DNA from 2 places in the Calidithermus terrae genome. Region 2 is predicted to be linked to the other one. Evidence: riboswitches for the same ligand, from Rfam matches in the RefSeq annotation. Region 2 holds a riboswitch; the other holds the start of a gene.
What was found. Region 2 has a riboswitch for cyclic di-GMP ahead of Mterra_RS13855 (S8 family peptidase). Riboswitches for the same ligand answer to the same signal wherever they lie in the genome.

Region 1 (4,048 bases), on a different contig from region 2:
GGGGCGGGCTACCTCTACCACCTCGCCAACACCGCGGGCATCCTGAACTACCCCGAAGCCGCCTACGATGCCGTCCGGCCCGGGATCTCGCTCTACGGGCTGTGGCCCGGCGTGGGCCTGGAGCCCGTCGCCCGCCTGCTGGCCCGGCCCACCTTAGTCAAGTGCCTGCCCCCCGGCCACCCCATCGGTTACGGCGGGCTCTACACCACGCAGGGCCACGAGTGGATCGCCACCCTGCCCGTGGGCTACGCCGACGGGATGCCGCGCCTGCTCTACAACCGGGCCACGGTGCGGCTCGAGGGGCACAACCACCCCGTGGTGGGCCGCATCTCCATGGACCAGATCACCGTGCGCGTCCCCGGGCCGGTGAGCCTCGAGACCGTCTTCGAGGTGGTCACCCCCGACTTCCACCCCAGCTCGAGCCTGTGGGGCTGGGCCGAGCTCACCGGGACGGTGAGCTACGAGCCGGCGGTGCGGCTGGCGGCGCGGCTGCCCCGGGTCTACCTGCGCGGCGGGGTGGAAGTGGCCCGCGCGGACGCGTGATAGCGTAAAAGGCATGCATCACCCGGATCACTCGCCTTTCGCCCGCGACCCGGGCGCGCCGGAGGGCTCATGAGGGGCGTGAAGCTCTTCCAGGGCTACCTCTGGCACCCCAAAGCGCTCGAGTTCGACCCCAAGCAGGCCCTGCCCGCGCGGCTGGGGGAGGGGCTCGAGGACGGCCCCGTTCACCTGCTCATCGACCCCGTGCGCCCGCCCTTCGCCTTCTTCCAGGACGGCACGCCCAACGCCCAACGCCTAAGGCCGGACGCCAGAAGGGGGATGGGTTTAGGGCCCCGTGCTCCGCGGTTTGTCGAGGGTCCAGGATCGGGGGTCTAGGGCCAAAACGTCTTGCGTCTTGCGTTTTGCGTCTTGCGTTTTGCGTACGGCGTAGGACGTAGGACGCACGACCGGCGTTTTGCGTCTTGCGTTCGGCATTCGGCGTTCGACGTTTGGCGTTCGACGTAGGGCGCAGGACGTACGACCCGTGCCCGCCAACCCTACCCGTGCACCGCCGGCACCCACTCGATGGTCGCGTTGGAGGCGGGCTGGTCGGAAGGGGTGAAGGAGCCCTGCCGGATCGCCTCGATGAGGGGCGGGGGGAAGCCGACGAGGGCCATGTCCTGGGCCACCCACTCGGTGTCGTAGGGGAGCTTCTTGAACTGGACCTTGAGGCCCTGGGGGGTGTCCTCGAGCACCGCCACGTCGGCGCCGGGGGCCCCGCCCAGGCTCAGGCCCACCGAGCCGGGGTCGAAGATCAGGCGGTCGCCCAGCCAGCGCTGGAAGGGCAGGTGGCTGCCCGAGGCCACGATGCAGGAGGCGTCGAAGCGCTCGAACAGCGGCAGCAGGTCGGCGGCGGGGAGCTCGAGGTCGATCTTGACCTCCGGGTCTTCGGGGGTGCCGTGGAAGGCCATGAGCTGTCCCCTGCCCAGCGGCACGCGGTGGCGGTAGCGCAGGCCCTTGAGGAAGGCGATCTCCGGCTCCTCGAGCTGGGCGATGGTCCAGCGCAGGGTGAGGTCGGAGATGCTGCTGCGGGGAGCGCTGGAGAGCACCCGGAAGGCCACGCGCATGTCGCTGCCGCCCCCGATGCAGTGCACGTTGAAGCGCTGGAGCATGCGGATGACCGGCTTGGGGTGGGGGCCGTAGCCCACGATGTCGCCCACCGCGACGATGGCGTCGAGCTGTTGCTTGGACAACCAGCCCAGCGCCGCCGCCAGGGCGGGCAGGTTGGCGTGGATGTCCGAGAGAATTCCGATGCGCATGAATGGCCTCGCTAGGGCCTGGCTGGCGTTGGGGGGTCCGGCCGAAATTAAGGCACGGTCGGCCAGGCTGGGTGCCTCACCGACCGAAAAACCTCGAACAGGCTGCCAACGCCCAGGGCAGCGGTGCGGGTTTGCTCGACTCGGCCGGTTGCGCCACTGGCTCGGCCTGTCCCAGGCGCCCAAGTGCAGGACAGGCTTCCTCGCCTCCGAGGCGGAAAGGCGAACCCTTCCAGCTCGCACCTTAGCTCGAGGAAGCCCTGGAAGCTGTGATTAATGCCCCTCGAAGGCAAGTCCCCCCGCTGCTCGCGGGGGGACCCTGGGTCAGAAGGCCGTTCAGAGCCCGGCCTTGCTCAGGCTCTTCCAGAAGGTGCCGGTGATGCCCGAGAACATGGGGTTGTAATTCTCGGCGATGCCGCGCAGCTTGTCGCTGTGCACGATGAAGACCTGCCCGGCAGGCACCAGGATGGAGGGCGCGAGGTCGTAGGCGCGCTGCCCGACCTGGCTGTACAGCGCCGCGCGCTTGGCCCGGTCGGTGGTGGCGCGGGCCTGCTCGAGCAGGCGGTCCATCTGGGCGTCCTTCAGGCCCATCAGGGGGCTGTAGTAGCCGTCCGAGGCGTAGAAGGTGTAGAGGAAGTTGTCGGGGTCGGCGTAGTCGGGGGCCCAGCTCACGAGGATCATGGCCTCCTTGCCCTCCTGGGAGTCCTTGAGGAAGTCCGACCAGGTCTTGGGCTCGAGCTCGACCTTGAACTTGGGGTTGAGCTTCTCGATGTTGGTCTTGAGGATCTCCATGGCCGTCTGCGAGGCCGCCGAGCCCGCGCGGTAGCGGGCCTTGAGCACGAAGCCGCGGCTCCAGAGCTGCCCGCCGAAGGCCTTCTTGAAGGCCGCCTCGGCCTGCTTGGGGTCGTAGGTGTACTTCCTGAGCTTGGCGTCGTAGCCGAAGTAGGTGTCGGGCATCGCCATGGTGCGCTGGAGGCCCTTGCCCAGCTGGACCTCCTTGATGTAGCGGTCGTAGTCGAAGGAGTAGGCGAAGGCCTTGCGCACGTTGACGTCGGAGAAGAAGTTGGCGGGGATGCCCTTGCCGTCGAGCTTGCCCGAGCCCAGCACGCCGGGGTCCTTGATGTTCTGGTTCATCGCGATGACCGCGGCCGAGACGTTGGGCAGCCCGTCGATGACCTTGAGGCCGGCCACGCCCTTGAGCTGCTCGAGCACCGGCCGCGGCCCGGTCTCGACGACGTCGGCGTCGCCCTTCTTCAGCGCCTCGAGGCGGGTGGCCTGCTCCTTGACGATCTGGACGATCACGTTCTGCAGCTTGGGCTTGCCGCCCCAGTAGCCGTCGAAGGCCTGCAGCACGGTGGTGTTGGCGTCGCGCCGCACCAGGCGGTAGGCGCCGGTGCCGCTGGGCTTCTGTGAGAGCGCCGACTCGGTGAGCTCGCGGTCAACCCAGTCCTTCCAGGTGGCCTCGGTGCCGTCCCACTCGCCGATGGAGACGGCGTGCTTCTTGTCCACGACCGAGTTGCCGGCGAAGGCCAGCTTGACCAGGAGCGCGGGGTCGGCCTTGGGCAGCTTGAGCACCAGCTGACCGTTGGCGTTGCAGCTCACGGCCGCGGCGATCTTGGCCCAGGTGATGCTCGGGTCGTCCTTGGCGTTGGACGCGGTGCCCAGCAGGCTCTCGGAAAGGAACCAGTTGCCCGAGCTGTGGTTGTTGGTCACCAGGTTGCGGCGCAGGCTGTACTCCGCGTCGGCGCAGGTGAACTCGTTGCCCGAGTGGAACTTCACGCCCCGGCGCAGGGTGAAGGTGTAGGTGCGGCCGTCGCTCGAGGCGCTCCAGGACGTCGCCAGCAGCGGCTGGAGCTCGGCCACGCTCTTGCCCTTATAAGTCAGCAGGGTCTCGTAGACGTTCTCGACGACCTGCCCCGAGGAGGTGTCGTAGGTCTCGCCCGGGTCGAGCGTGGGGATGTCCGCCGACTGCTGGATGAGCAGGGTGTTGGCCGGCACGGCCGCCAGCCCCAAGCCGCTCAACAGCACGCCTACAGCCAACAAGCGGGTAGTTTGCGTTCTCAACCTCATCTCCTCCTGTGCCACAAGCGAACGCTCTCCCTCGGGAGTGCGAAGCGCACTATCGCACGAAATCAGGCCGGCTCAATCGGGCGAAGGTGTGGTTTTAAGGCCATTACGGTCGAATGAGCCCCCTCAGCCGTCAGGAGGATGCGCTAGCCCAAAGCGCCCCCGAGCAGGGCGCTCGAGGGCGC
Region 2 (10,375 bases):
GACGCCTCCTCGCTTCCCGCCTCCCGCCCTTTACGGGTACACTCACCCACATGAGCGTCGTCATCCTCGATTTCGGCTCGCAGTACACCCGGCTCATCGCGCGGCGGGTGCGGGAATTGCGGGCGTACTCGGTGATCCTGCCGGGGACGGCCAGCCTCGAGCGCGTCCTGGCGGAGCGTCCGCAGGCGGTGATTTTGTCGGGCGGGCCCAACTCGGTCTTCGACCCCAGCTCACCGCGGCCGGCGGAGGGGCTGCTCGAGCAGGGGCTGCCGGTGCTGGGCATCTGCTACGGGATGCAGTACCTGGCGATGGCCCACGGGGGGCGGGTGGAGCGGGCCGGGCGGCGGGAGTACGGCAAGGCGGTGCTGACGCGGCACGAGGGGCCGCTGTTCGAGGGGCTGGAGGGCGAGTTGCAGATGTGGATGAGCCACTCCGACGCCGTGACCGCCCTGCCCGAGGGGTGGCGGGTGATCGCCGAGACCGAGGAGAACCCGGTGGCCGCCGTCGCAGCCCCCGACGGCCGGACCTTCGGGGTGCAGTTCCACCCGGAGGTGGTGCACAGCCCCAAGGGCATGGCGGTGCTGGAGAACTTCCTCGAGCTCGCCGGGGTGCGCCGCGACTGGACCCCCGAGCACACCCTCGAGGCCCTCATCGCCGACATCCGCGCCAAGGTGGGCAAGGACCGGGTGCTGCTGGCGGTGTCGGGCGGGGTGGACTCCTCCACCCTGGCCCTGCTGCTCTCGAGGGCCATCGGCTCGCAGCTCACCGCCGTGTTCGTGGACCATGGCCTGCTGCGCCTGAACGAGCGCCACGAGGTCGAGCAGGCCCTGCGGCCCCTGGGCGACGAGAATTTGCGGGTGGTGGACGCCTCCGAGCAGTTCCTGCGGGCGCTGAAGGGGGTTGCCGACCCCGAGGAAAAGCGCAAGATCGTGGGGCGGGAGTTCATCCGGGTCTTCGAGGCCGAAGCCCGCAAGCTCTCGCAGGAGGGCTGCCGCTGGCTGGCGCAGGGCACGCTCTACCCCGACGTCATCGAGTCGGCGGGCGGGGAAGGGGCGGCCAACATCAAGAGCCACCACAACGTGGGGGGGCTGCCCCCGGACCTCAACTTCGAGCTCCTGGAGCCCTTCCGCTACCTCTTCAAGGACGAGGTGCGCGAGCTCGCCCTGCTCCTGGGCCTCCCCGAGCCCATCCGCATGCGCCACCCCTTCCCGGGCCCCGGCCTCTCCATCCGCATCCTGGGCGAGGTCACGCCCGAGAAGCTCGACGTCCTGCGCCGCGCCGACGACATCTTCATCAGCGCCCTGCGCGACTGGAACCTCTACGACAGCGTTTCTCAGGCCCTGGCCGTGCTCACCCCCCTGCAGAGCGTGGGCGTCATCGGCGACGAGCGCAGCTACGGCTACGTGCTGGGCCTGCGGGCGGTGAGCACCGCCGACTTCATGACCGCCGACTGGGCCCGCCTGCCCCTCGACTTCCTCGACGAGGTCGCCCGCAAGATCACCCGCCAAGTCCCCGAGGTCGGGCGCGTGGTCTACGACATAACCTCCAAACCGCCCGCCACCATCGAGTGGGAGTGAGGCGCGGCAGTGCCGGAGGGCACTCCCAAGTCACGAAAGTAACGCCCCAGATGTGACGTTTGACCATTTCCCCACCTAAGGGATGTGGTACAACGGCACCTGGAGGGAAACCTCCTCTCGGAGGCGACGAAGCCTGTCCTGCATTTGGGCGCCTGGGACAGGCCGAGCCAGTGGCGCAACCGGCCGAGAGACAACCACTCCGTACGCATCTTGCCACGCCGTGGGCGTTTCTCGCCGGTCAGGTTCCCAGCCTGGCCCTAGGCGTCGTTTAGGGTGTTCGGAGGCGTTGAACCGTGTTTCCCAACGTGGGCACCAAGGGAACCGGGGAGCCAGTGGTGCAACCGGCCGAACGCAGAAAAAGCGTTCCTGACGGACCTTGGCTTTTCCCACTCATCTTTACCGTTGGCTCTTCGACCTTTCGTCCGCTCTGGGCGGTGGCCGGGCTCGCCGCTGTGGTCCTGGCGGGCTGCGGACAGCCCGTCGCCCAGACCCAGGCCGAGTTCACGGCCGTGCCCGCCCAGCTTCCGGTGAGCGGGGGAGAAGTCTCCTTCTTCTGGCAGGCCGAAGGCGCCGGGGAAGTGACCGTCACGAGCGAGCCCGCCCTGCCGGGCTTTCCCCTCACCACCCGCGACCGCTCCTTCTCGGTGAAGGTGCGGGGCAACCCCACCACCGCCGCCAAGACCTACCGCTTCACCCTCGAGCTCGCCACCCCCCAGGGCCGCGCGGTCAAGACCCAGAGCGTCACGGTCGAGCCCCAGGCCTCCGTGAGCTGCCCGAGCTCGAGCCGGCCCGCCGCCCGCGCCGCGCTCGCCGCGCCCGAGCCGCTCAGGCCCGCCGGGCTGGGCCGCTTCGACCGCCCCTACGCCAGCGGCCGCCTGCTGGTGTTCAGCCAGAGCGACAGCCGCTTGCAGAAGCTGGGCGCTGTGCGCCTGGAGGGCGGCTGGGGCGTGGTGCGGGTGCCGCAGGGCCAGGAGGCCGCCAAGGCCCGCGCCCTCGTCGAGCAGGGCCTGGCCGACTACGCCCAGCCCGAGTACCTCTACGAGGCCGCCCTGGCCGCCGTGCCCCCGGCCAACCGCCAGTACCCCGCCCAGGACGAGCTCTTCGCCCAGATGCGCCTCGAGCAGGCCTGGAAGGGCCTGAGCGCGGGCTGCGAGCGCCCCGTGGTCGCCGTGGCCGACACCGGCTTCTTCACCGACCGCCCCGACCTCGCCCCCAACCTCACCCCCCAGTCGAGCTGGCTGGACGTGGTGGGGGCTAGCCTCGAGGCCCCCCAGCCCCGCCAGGGCGCCGTGGCCCCCCACGGCGGCGACTCCCACGGCACGGCGGTCGCCGGCGTCATCGCCGCGACCACCAACGACGGCTCGATGCTGGCCGGGGTGAGCTACAACCTCGCCCAGGTCCTGCCCATCAAGATCTTCGACGCCCAGGGCCGCACCGGCACGCTCCAGATCGCGCAGGCCCTCGAGTACGCCGCCGGCCGGACCGAGATCGGCGGCCGGGCCTTCACCAACCCCACCCCCGCCCAGGTGGTCAACCTCTCGCTGGCCGGTCAGGCCTTCGACCCCTACCTCGAGAGCGTGCTGGCTAAGGTCAGCGCCCAGGGGCTGGTGGTGGTGGCTGCTAGCGGCAACTCCGGCAGCGCCAGCGTGGGCTACCCGGCCTCCTCGCCCTACGTCCTCGCCGTGGGCGCCACCGACGCGCAGGGCCAGCGCGCCGTGTGGGGCAACGGGTTCGGCTCCAACTACGGCCCCGAGCTCGACTTCGTGGCCCCCGGCACCGCCGTCCCCAGCTACGGCGGCCAGGCCGCCGACGGCGTGGGCAACGCCTACGGCACCTCGATGTCGGCGGCCTTCGTCAGCGCCACCGTCGCGCTGCACCTCTACCAGAACCAGCGCCAGCACGGCACCTTCCACCCCGAAGGCGCGGGCAGCGCCACGCTCGAGGCCGTCCGTTCCTGCCTGCGCAGCGCCGCCCAGCTCTCCGCCCCCTCGCCCGAGACCGGCCACGGCCTGATCGACGTTTCCAAGGTGATTGACCCCGCCAACCCCGCGTGCAACTAGAGGAGGTCCCCATGCCCAAGAGCCTGCTTCAACCCCTCCCCGACGAGATCCTCAGCGGCTACGAAGCCCACCTCTACCTCGCCGACCTCCAGCTCTACGGCCTCATCTACCTGCCGCAGGGCACGCTGGGCCAGCCCCTGCCCTCCACCGCCGACTGGCTCAACCAGGGCGACAGCCCCCTTCTCCCCCTCGCCAGCGTCAACCTCTACCGCTCCGACTCCCCCGCGACGCCCCGGGCCGAGGACATCCTGGCGGTGCTCCCCTCGATGGGCCTGCCCAAGGAGCGGGTGCTCTACCTGCAAGGCGGGCGGCCCCCGGCCGTCCGGGGCGGCAAGCGCCGGAGGGTGGCCCTGCTGTACCCTCACAGCGTGCTGGTGGGCTGGCTCGAGGGCCCCGAAGGCCAGGACTTCCACCAGTACGTGGCCCTCGCCCTGCCCTTCCAGCCCCTCTTCGAGGCCGAGGTCTACCCCCTGGGCCAGCCGCTCAGCCAGGCGAAGTGCCTCGAGCGCCACCCCTTCCTCACGGTCAACCTGCGCCAGGCGCGGGGGTTCTTCGCGCCGATGCCGGAGGGGCCGGGTGGGGTGGACTTGACGTTGTTCTGAGGCGATGGCTGATAGTCAATAGTCGATAGCCGATCGTCGATAGCTAAACGCCAGACGCCGGACGCGGGTCGTACGTCGTACGTCGTACGCAAGACGCAAGACGCCTCGGCCCTCGATCCTCGGCCCTAGACTCTCGACTTTTCACACGCCACGAGCTACGGGCCCTTAGTTATCGGCTATCGACCCTCCGCAAGAACGCCACCGTGGCCTGTACGATGCGCTGCCAGCCCTCGGGTTGGCCGATGTCGGCGGGCTGGTCGCCGGGCTGGGCCCCGTAGGCCCCGAAACCGGCGTGGTTGAGGCCCTCGATCACCTCGACCCGGGTGCCCTTGGGCATGCGGGGGATCTGGCGGGCGCGTTCCTCGGCGGTGAGCAGGCCGTCCTTGCCGCCGAAGAGGGCCAGGGTGGGGAGGGTGCGGCTCGAGAGGTCGTTCTGGGGGTAGGAGGCCCACAAGACCAGCCCCGCCACCGAGCGCTGAACCAGGGGGTCGCCGGAGGCGGCGAAGTTGGCGGCGGCCACGCCGCCCATGGAGTGGCCGGCCAGCACCCACTTGGTCTGGGGGTAGCCCTCGAGCACCACCCGCGCCCGGTCCTGGTCGCTGATGGCGAGGTTGAAGGGCACCCACAGCAGCGCGACCGGGTGGCCCGCCGCGGCCACCTGCCGCAGCACCGGGGCGTAGGCGCGGTAGTCCACGCGCGCGCCGGGGTAGAAGGCCAGGCCCACTCTCGCGGCCTCCCCGGCGGGGCGCAGCAGGTAGCCCCAGTTCCTGGCCTCCACCCTCACGGCGCTGTCGCTGCTGAGGGCGCCCAGGGCCTCGGGCGCGGGGGGGATGGGCTTGAGGGCCTGCCAGACGTAGAACACCACGCTGGCGGCGAAGAAGAGCATCAGGCCGAAGAAGATCAGCCAGAAGCGGCGGCTGGCGACGAGGGTCTGGGGTCGGGCGGTTTTGCGGCTCATGGTCAGTCGGTGGCTGTGGGGGCCGGGGTCTTGGGCAGGGTTTGCCCCTGGTAGCGGCGGCGCTCGAAGAGGTAGAAGGCGGCGGGCACCACGTAGAGCGTCAGCAGCGTCGAGACCGTGACGCCGCCCAGGATGATGATGCCCAGCGGCTTGCGGAACTCCGAGCCCTCCCCGCTCGCCAGGATCAGCGGCAGCGAGATGATCAGCACGGTGAGGGTGGTCATGAGGATGGGGCGCAGGCGCAGCCGGGCGGCCTCCACCAAGGCGTCGTAGAGCGGCTTCTCCTGGGCCTGGCGCACGGCGAAGTCGAGGAGCAGGATGGCGTTCTTGGTCACCAGCCCGATCAGCATCACCAGGCCCAGCACGCTGATGGTGTCGAGGCCCGCGCCGAAGAGCCATAGCGCCCAGAAGGCGCCCACCAGCGCCAGCGGGACGGGCAGCAGCAGGTAGAGGGGGTAGCGGAAGGCGTTGAACTGGCTGGCGATGACCAGGTAGTTCAGCAGCAGCGCCAGCCCGAAGGCGATGGGCGCGGTGCTGGCGAGGTCGCCCACGAAGGCGGCCCCGCCCTGGCTCTCCAGCCGCACCCCGTCGCCGAGGACGCCGGCCTCCTCGAGCGCCTGCTCGATCTGCTGGCTGTACTGGAAGACCCCGCTGGTCGCGCTCTCCGAGCGGTTGGCGGTGATGCCGGCGGAGAAGGCGTTGTTGGTGCGGGCCAGCGTGGCGGGGCTCTGGCGGCTGTCGAAGCGGCTGAGGCTCGCGAGCGGGAGCGACTGGCGCAGGCTCGGGGAGTACACCGGCAGCGAGAGCAGGGCGCTGGGGCTGCCGATGAGGCCGGGGTCGGCCTTGACCACGATGGGGTATTCCTGGCCCGAGCGGCGCAGCTTGGCCGCCTCCGCCCCCGCGTTGTAGACCCGCAGCACCTGGGCGAGGTCGTTGGGGGTGAGGCCGGTGCCCTCCAGCGCCGAGGCGTCGGGCACCAGCACCCGCTCGTTGGCCTTCTGGGCGAGGCTGCTGGAGACGTTGGCGAGGAAGTCGAGGCCGTAGAGCACCTCGAGCGCCTTCGCGTTGCGCTCCTCGAGCAGCTCGGGCGTGGGGGCCGAGAGCACGAACTGGAAGTCGTCGCCCCCCGGGCCGCCCTCGGCGGCCTTGACCCGCAGGGTGGCCTCGGGGCGGGCCTCGAGCCGGGCCTCGAGCGCGCGGGCGAGCTCGGGGACGATGGCGTAGATGTTCGCGCGCTCGCCGTGCTCCGCCAGCACCACGGTGAAGTCGGCGCGCTCAGGGTTGCCGCTGCCCAGCGCGCTGTTGGAGGAGCCCACCTCGGTGAGCACGTCCTTAACGTAGGGGCGCGCCAGCAGGAAGTCCTCGACCTCGCGGGCCAGCCGGTCGGTCTCGTCGAGGGCGGTGCCCTTGGGCAGCTCGAGGCGCACGTTGACCACGCCGTTGTCGGAGCGGGGGGTGAAGTTGAAGGGCACGCGGGGGGCCACCAGGCCGATGGAGAGGAAGAACAGCGCCCCCACCGCGAGCACCAGGGGGCTGCGGGGCAGCAGCCGGGCCAGGCTGCGGGCGTAGGCCTCGCGCAGCAGGTCGAACAGGCGCTCGGAGGCGTGGAAGAGCGAGGAGCTCACCGCCCCCGCCAGCCCGAACAGCACGCGCCCCACGTAGCGCAGCGGCAGCAGGGCCAGCCACAGCGGCAGCAGCAGCGCCTGCCAGGAGCGCAGCTTGCCCGCCAGCCAGCCGAAGTCCTCGCGGATGCCGCGCAGGCTGCGGGGCACCTCGCGCCAGGTGGGGGGCTCGGGGTCGGGGAAGTAGGCCAGGCGCACGGTGAGGAAGAACAGCGCCTCGAGCCAGCTGAAGAAGATCGCCGCCGCCAGCCCCAGCCCGAACTCGCGGAAGAGCTGCCCCACGAAGCCCGGCAGGAAGCTGATGGGCAAGAACACCGCCAGGAGCGACAGCGTCGCGGCCGAGACCGCCGAGAGCACCTCGGTGGTGCCGCGCAGCACCGCGTCCTTGAGGCCGTAGGGCTGCTCGAGCCAGTGCTCGACCTGCGCGGCGACGGCGGGGATGTCGTCGGCGGGGAGCAGGTCGGCGCTGCCCCGGCCCACCGCCGCGTGCACCGGCAGGCCCTGCGCCAGGTAGCGCTCGATGTGCTCGGCCAGCACGGCGGCGTCCTCGCGCGAGAGCAGCCCGCGGGTGGCCTTGGCTACGGCGTCGGGGACGGAGTACTTCTGGCGGCGGTAGCGGTCGATGTTCTCGGCCACCACGATGGAGTCGTCCACCACGATCCCCACCGCCACGATGATCGCCAGCAGGCTGATGACGTTGAAGGTGAAGCCCAGCAGCCCGTACACCAGAAGCGCCCCGGCCATGGTGATGGGGATGGCGACCACCACGCTGAAGACCGAGTTGAGCTTGCCCAAGAACACCAGCACCACAAAGGAGACCACCAGCGCGACGATGACCACCTCCTTCAGCGTGTCCTCGACGGTGGCCTGGATGAAGGTGGTGGTGTCGCCGGTGACGCGGGCGCGGTAGCCTTCGGGCAAGGTCGCCCTCGCCAGGGTCCCCTTGACGCCCTGCGCCACCGAGACCGCGTTGGCGTCGGGGGTCTTGCGCACGCCCAGCAGCACCACCGGCTCGCCCGACAGGCGCGTGTAGCGGCTGGGGGTGGCCTGGGTGTCGCGCACGCTGGCGAAGTCGGAGACCTTGAGGCCTCGAGCCGGGTCCACCACGATGCGCGCCACGTCGGCGGGGGTCTGGGGCTGGCTGCGGGTGACGAAGTTGAAGCGCTGCCCGCCCTGGTCCTGGCTCCCGGCCGGGATCGCCAGGGCCGAGGCCTGGATGGCCCCCACCACCTGGTTGGCGGTGAGGCCGTACTCGGCGAGCTTCCAGGGGTCGAGCAGCACCTGGATCTGGCGCTGGGGTGCGCCCTGGATCTGCAAGTCGGCCACCCCGGGCACGAGCTGGAGCTGGGGCTTGAGCGTCTTATCGACGTAGTCGGCCACCTCGCGCAGGTCGCGCCCCTCGGCCGAGACCGCCACGTAGAGGATGGGCTGGGAGGCGGGGTCGAACTTCTGCACCACCGGGGCCGAGGCGTCGCGGGGGAGCTGGCCCCGCACGGCCGCCACCCGCTGCGAGACGTCGGTGGCGACCTGGTCCACCGAGCGCCCGTAGTCGAACTGGGCGATGACCAGCGAGAAGCCCTCGCTCGACTGCGAGGAGATCTGGTCGAGGCCGGGCAGCGTGGAGAGGGCGTCCTCGATGGGCCTGGAGATCTGGCTCTCGATCTCCTCGGGCCCGGCGCCGGGGTAGGTGGTGCTGATGGCCACGACCGGGATCTCGAACTTGGGCAGCAGGTCCACGCCCAGGCCCCGGCTGGCGATGAGCCCGAAGAGCACCAGGGCCAAAAAGGCCGCCGTGGAGAAGACGAAGCGCTCGACGAAGAACTTGACCAGCGGGCTCTCACGCATGGCACGGCCTCACGGGATGACCTCGACCCTGTCGCCGTCGCGCAGGCTGGGGGGCACCGGGTAGATCACCCGGGCCCCGGCGGGGACGCCGTCCACGGCCACGGTGGTGCCGTTGTCGCCCAGCACCCGCACCGCCGCCGTCCGGGCCTGCCCCTCCTCGGCCAGCATCACCGCGGGCCGCTCGCCGGGCAGCAGGGCCCCGCTGGGCAGCAGGACGCCCTGGGCGAGCTCGAGGTTGTAGCGCAGGTTGGCGGTGGCCCCCGGCGTGAGCGGGGCCGCGACCTGGGCCACCGCCTCCACCAGACGGTCGTTGCCGGGCACCTGGGCGGTGCGCACCAGCCGGGCGTAGTAGGTCTTGCCCTGGTAGTCGAGGTTGAGCCCGCTGCCCACCGGCAGCCGCGCGGCCTCGGAGGGCGGGATGCGGAAGCGGGCCTCGAGGCTGCGGGTGTCGGCCAGGCGGAAGGCCCGGCTCCCGGCGGCCACGAACTCGCCCGGGTTGACCAGCACCTCGGCCACCACCCCGGCGTAGGGGGCCCGGATCACCGTCTCGCCGAGGGCCTTGCGGGCCTGCTGCACCTGCACCTGGGCCTGCTCGAGCTGGATGCGCAGCAGCGCGAGGTCCTCCTGGTTGGCCCGCCGGGCGCGGCTGAGGTTCTCCTGGGCGTTGTCAAAGGCGGCCTGGGCCTGGGCGCGGGCGGCCTCGAGGCCGCTGAGCTCCACCGCGGCGATGGCCCCCGCCGCCGCGAGCTCCCGGCCCTCCTTCAGGCGCCGCTCGGCCACGCTCAGGTTGGTGCGGGCGGCCTCGAGCTGGGCCTGCAGCGGCGCGAGGTTGGCCTGGGTCGAGCGCTGGGCGCGGCTGAGGTTGACCCGGGCCTGCTCGAGGCCGAGCTCGGCCTGGCGTAGGCTGCTGCGCGCGTTGGTGGCCTCGAGCTCGATCACCGCCTGGCCCGCCGCGACCCGCGCCCCCTCGCTCACCAGCACGCGCTCGACCCGCCCGCTAGCCCCCGCCGCCACCTGGCTCTCGCGGGCCGGGGCCAGCGTGACCCCGGTGGTGCGGGCGGCCACCAGGCGGCCCGTCTTGGGCGCGACCACCCGCACCCGCACCACGCGCTCGGCCGCCGGCTCTTCCTTCGCCGCGGTGGCCGACCCCGTCTGGGGCCGGCAGGCGGCGAGCGCCAGCAGGCTCAGCCCGAGGGCGAGGTAGACCCCGGCTGCCCTCATCGCCCACCGCCCGTCAGGAGGTTGTAGTAAGCCCGCAGGTAGTTGCCGACGGCCTGCTGGGCCGCGAGCTCGGCCTGGGTGAGGGCCAGCTCGGACTGGGCGTAGGCGATGGGGCTGATGAGGCCGCCCTCGAGCCGCTTCCTGTCGGCGGCGAGCTGCTCGCGGGCGTTCTCCACGGCGGCACGGCTGACGCCCAGCGCCCTCGAGGCGCTGACGAGCTGGTTGTAGAGCTGGTCGTACTGCAGGGCCAGCGCCCGCTCGACCTCGCGCGCGCCCGCCTGGGCCTGCTCGGCACGGGCCCGGGCGGCGTCGATGTCGGCGCGGGCGGCGTAGCTGGGGTCGAGGAGCTCGACCTGGAGCCGGGCCAACTCGGCCCGCTGGCGGGCCTGCAGGAGGTCGGGGTTGGCCTCGAGGTAGCCCTTCACCGCCTCGGGGCCGGGCGGCTCGGGGAGCTTGGCGAGGGGGTCGAGCGCGGCGAAGGCTCCTACCA

Region 1: linked by a shared signal. The riboswitch ahead of Mterra_RS19130 (metallophosphoesterase family protein) and the one ahead of Mterra_RS13855 (S8 family peptidase) in region 2 are both predicted to bind cyclic di-GMP.

Annotation. Positions count from the first base shown of each region.
Region 1 covers NZ_QXDL01000275.1:206-4,253, reverse strand. Annotated here, with positions in the region: partial or broken gene alr (alanine racemase) at 1-543, shown strand, start outside; gene Mterra_RS19135 (DUF3208 family protein) at 613-876, shown strand; gene Mterra_RS19130 (metallophosphoesterase family protein) at 1,038-1,799, opposite strand; cyclic di-GMP riboswitch class II at 1,933-2,016, opposite strand; gene Mterra_RS19125 (ABC transporter substrate-binding protein) at 2,133-3,839, opposite strand.
Region 2 covers NZ_QXDL01000126.1:1,551-11,925, reverse strand. Annotated here, with positions in the region: gene guaA (glutamine-hydrolyzing GMP synthase) at 51-1,577, shown strand; cyclic di-GMP riboswitch class II at 1,688-1,771, shown strand; cyclic di-GMP riboswitch class II at 1,848-1,933, shown strand; gene Mterra_RS13855 (S8 family peptidase) at 2,012-3,637, shown strand; gene Mterra_RS13850 (hypothetical protein) at 3,649-4,239, shown strand; gene Mterra_RS13845 (alpha/beta hydrolase) at 4,409-5,197, opposite strand; gene Mterra_RS13840 (efflux RND transporter permease subunit) at 5,200-8,664, opposite strand; gene Mterra_RS13835 (efflux RND transporter periplasmic adaptor subunit) at 8,674-9,885, opposite strand; gene Mterra_RS13830 (TolC family protein) at 9,882-10,375, opposite strand, start outside.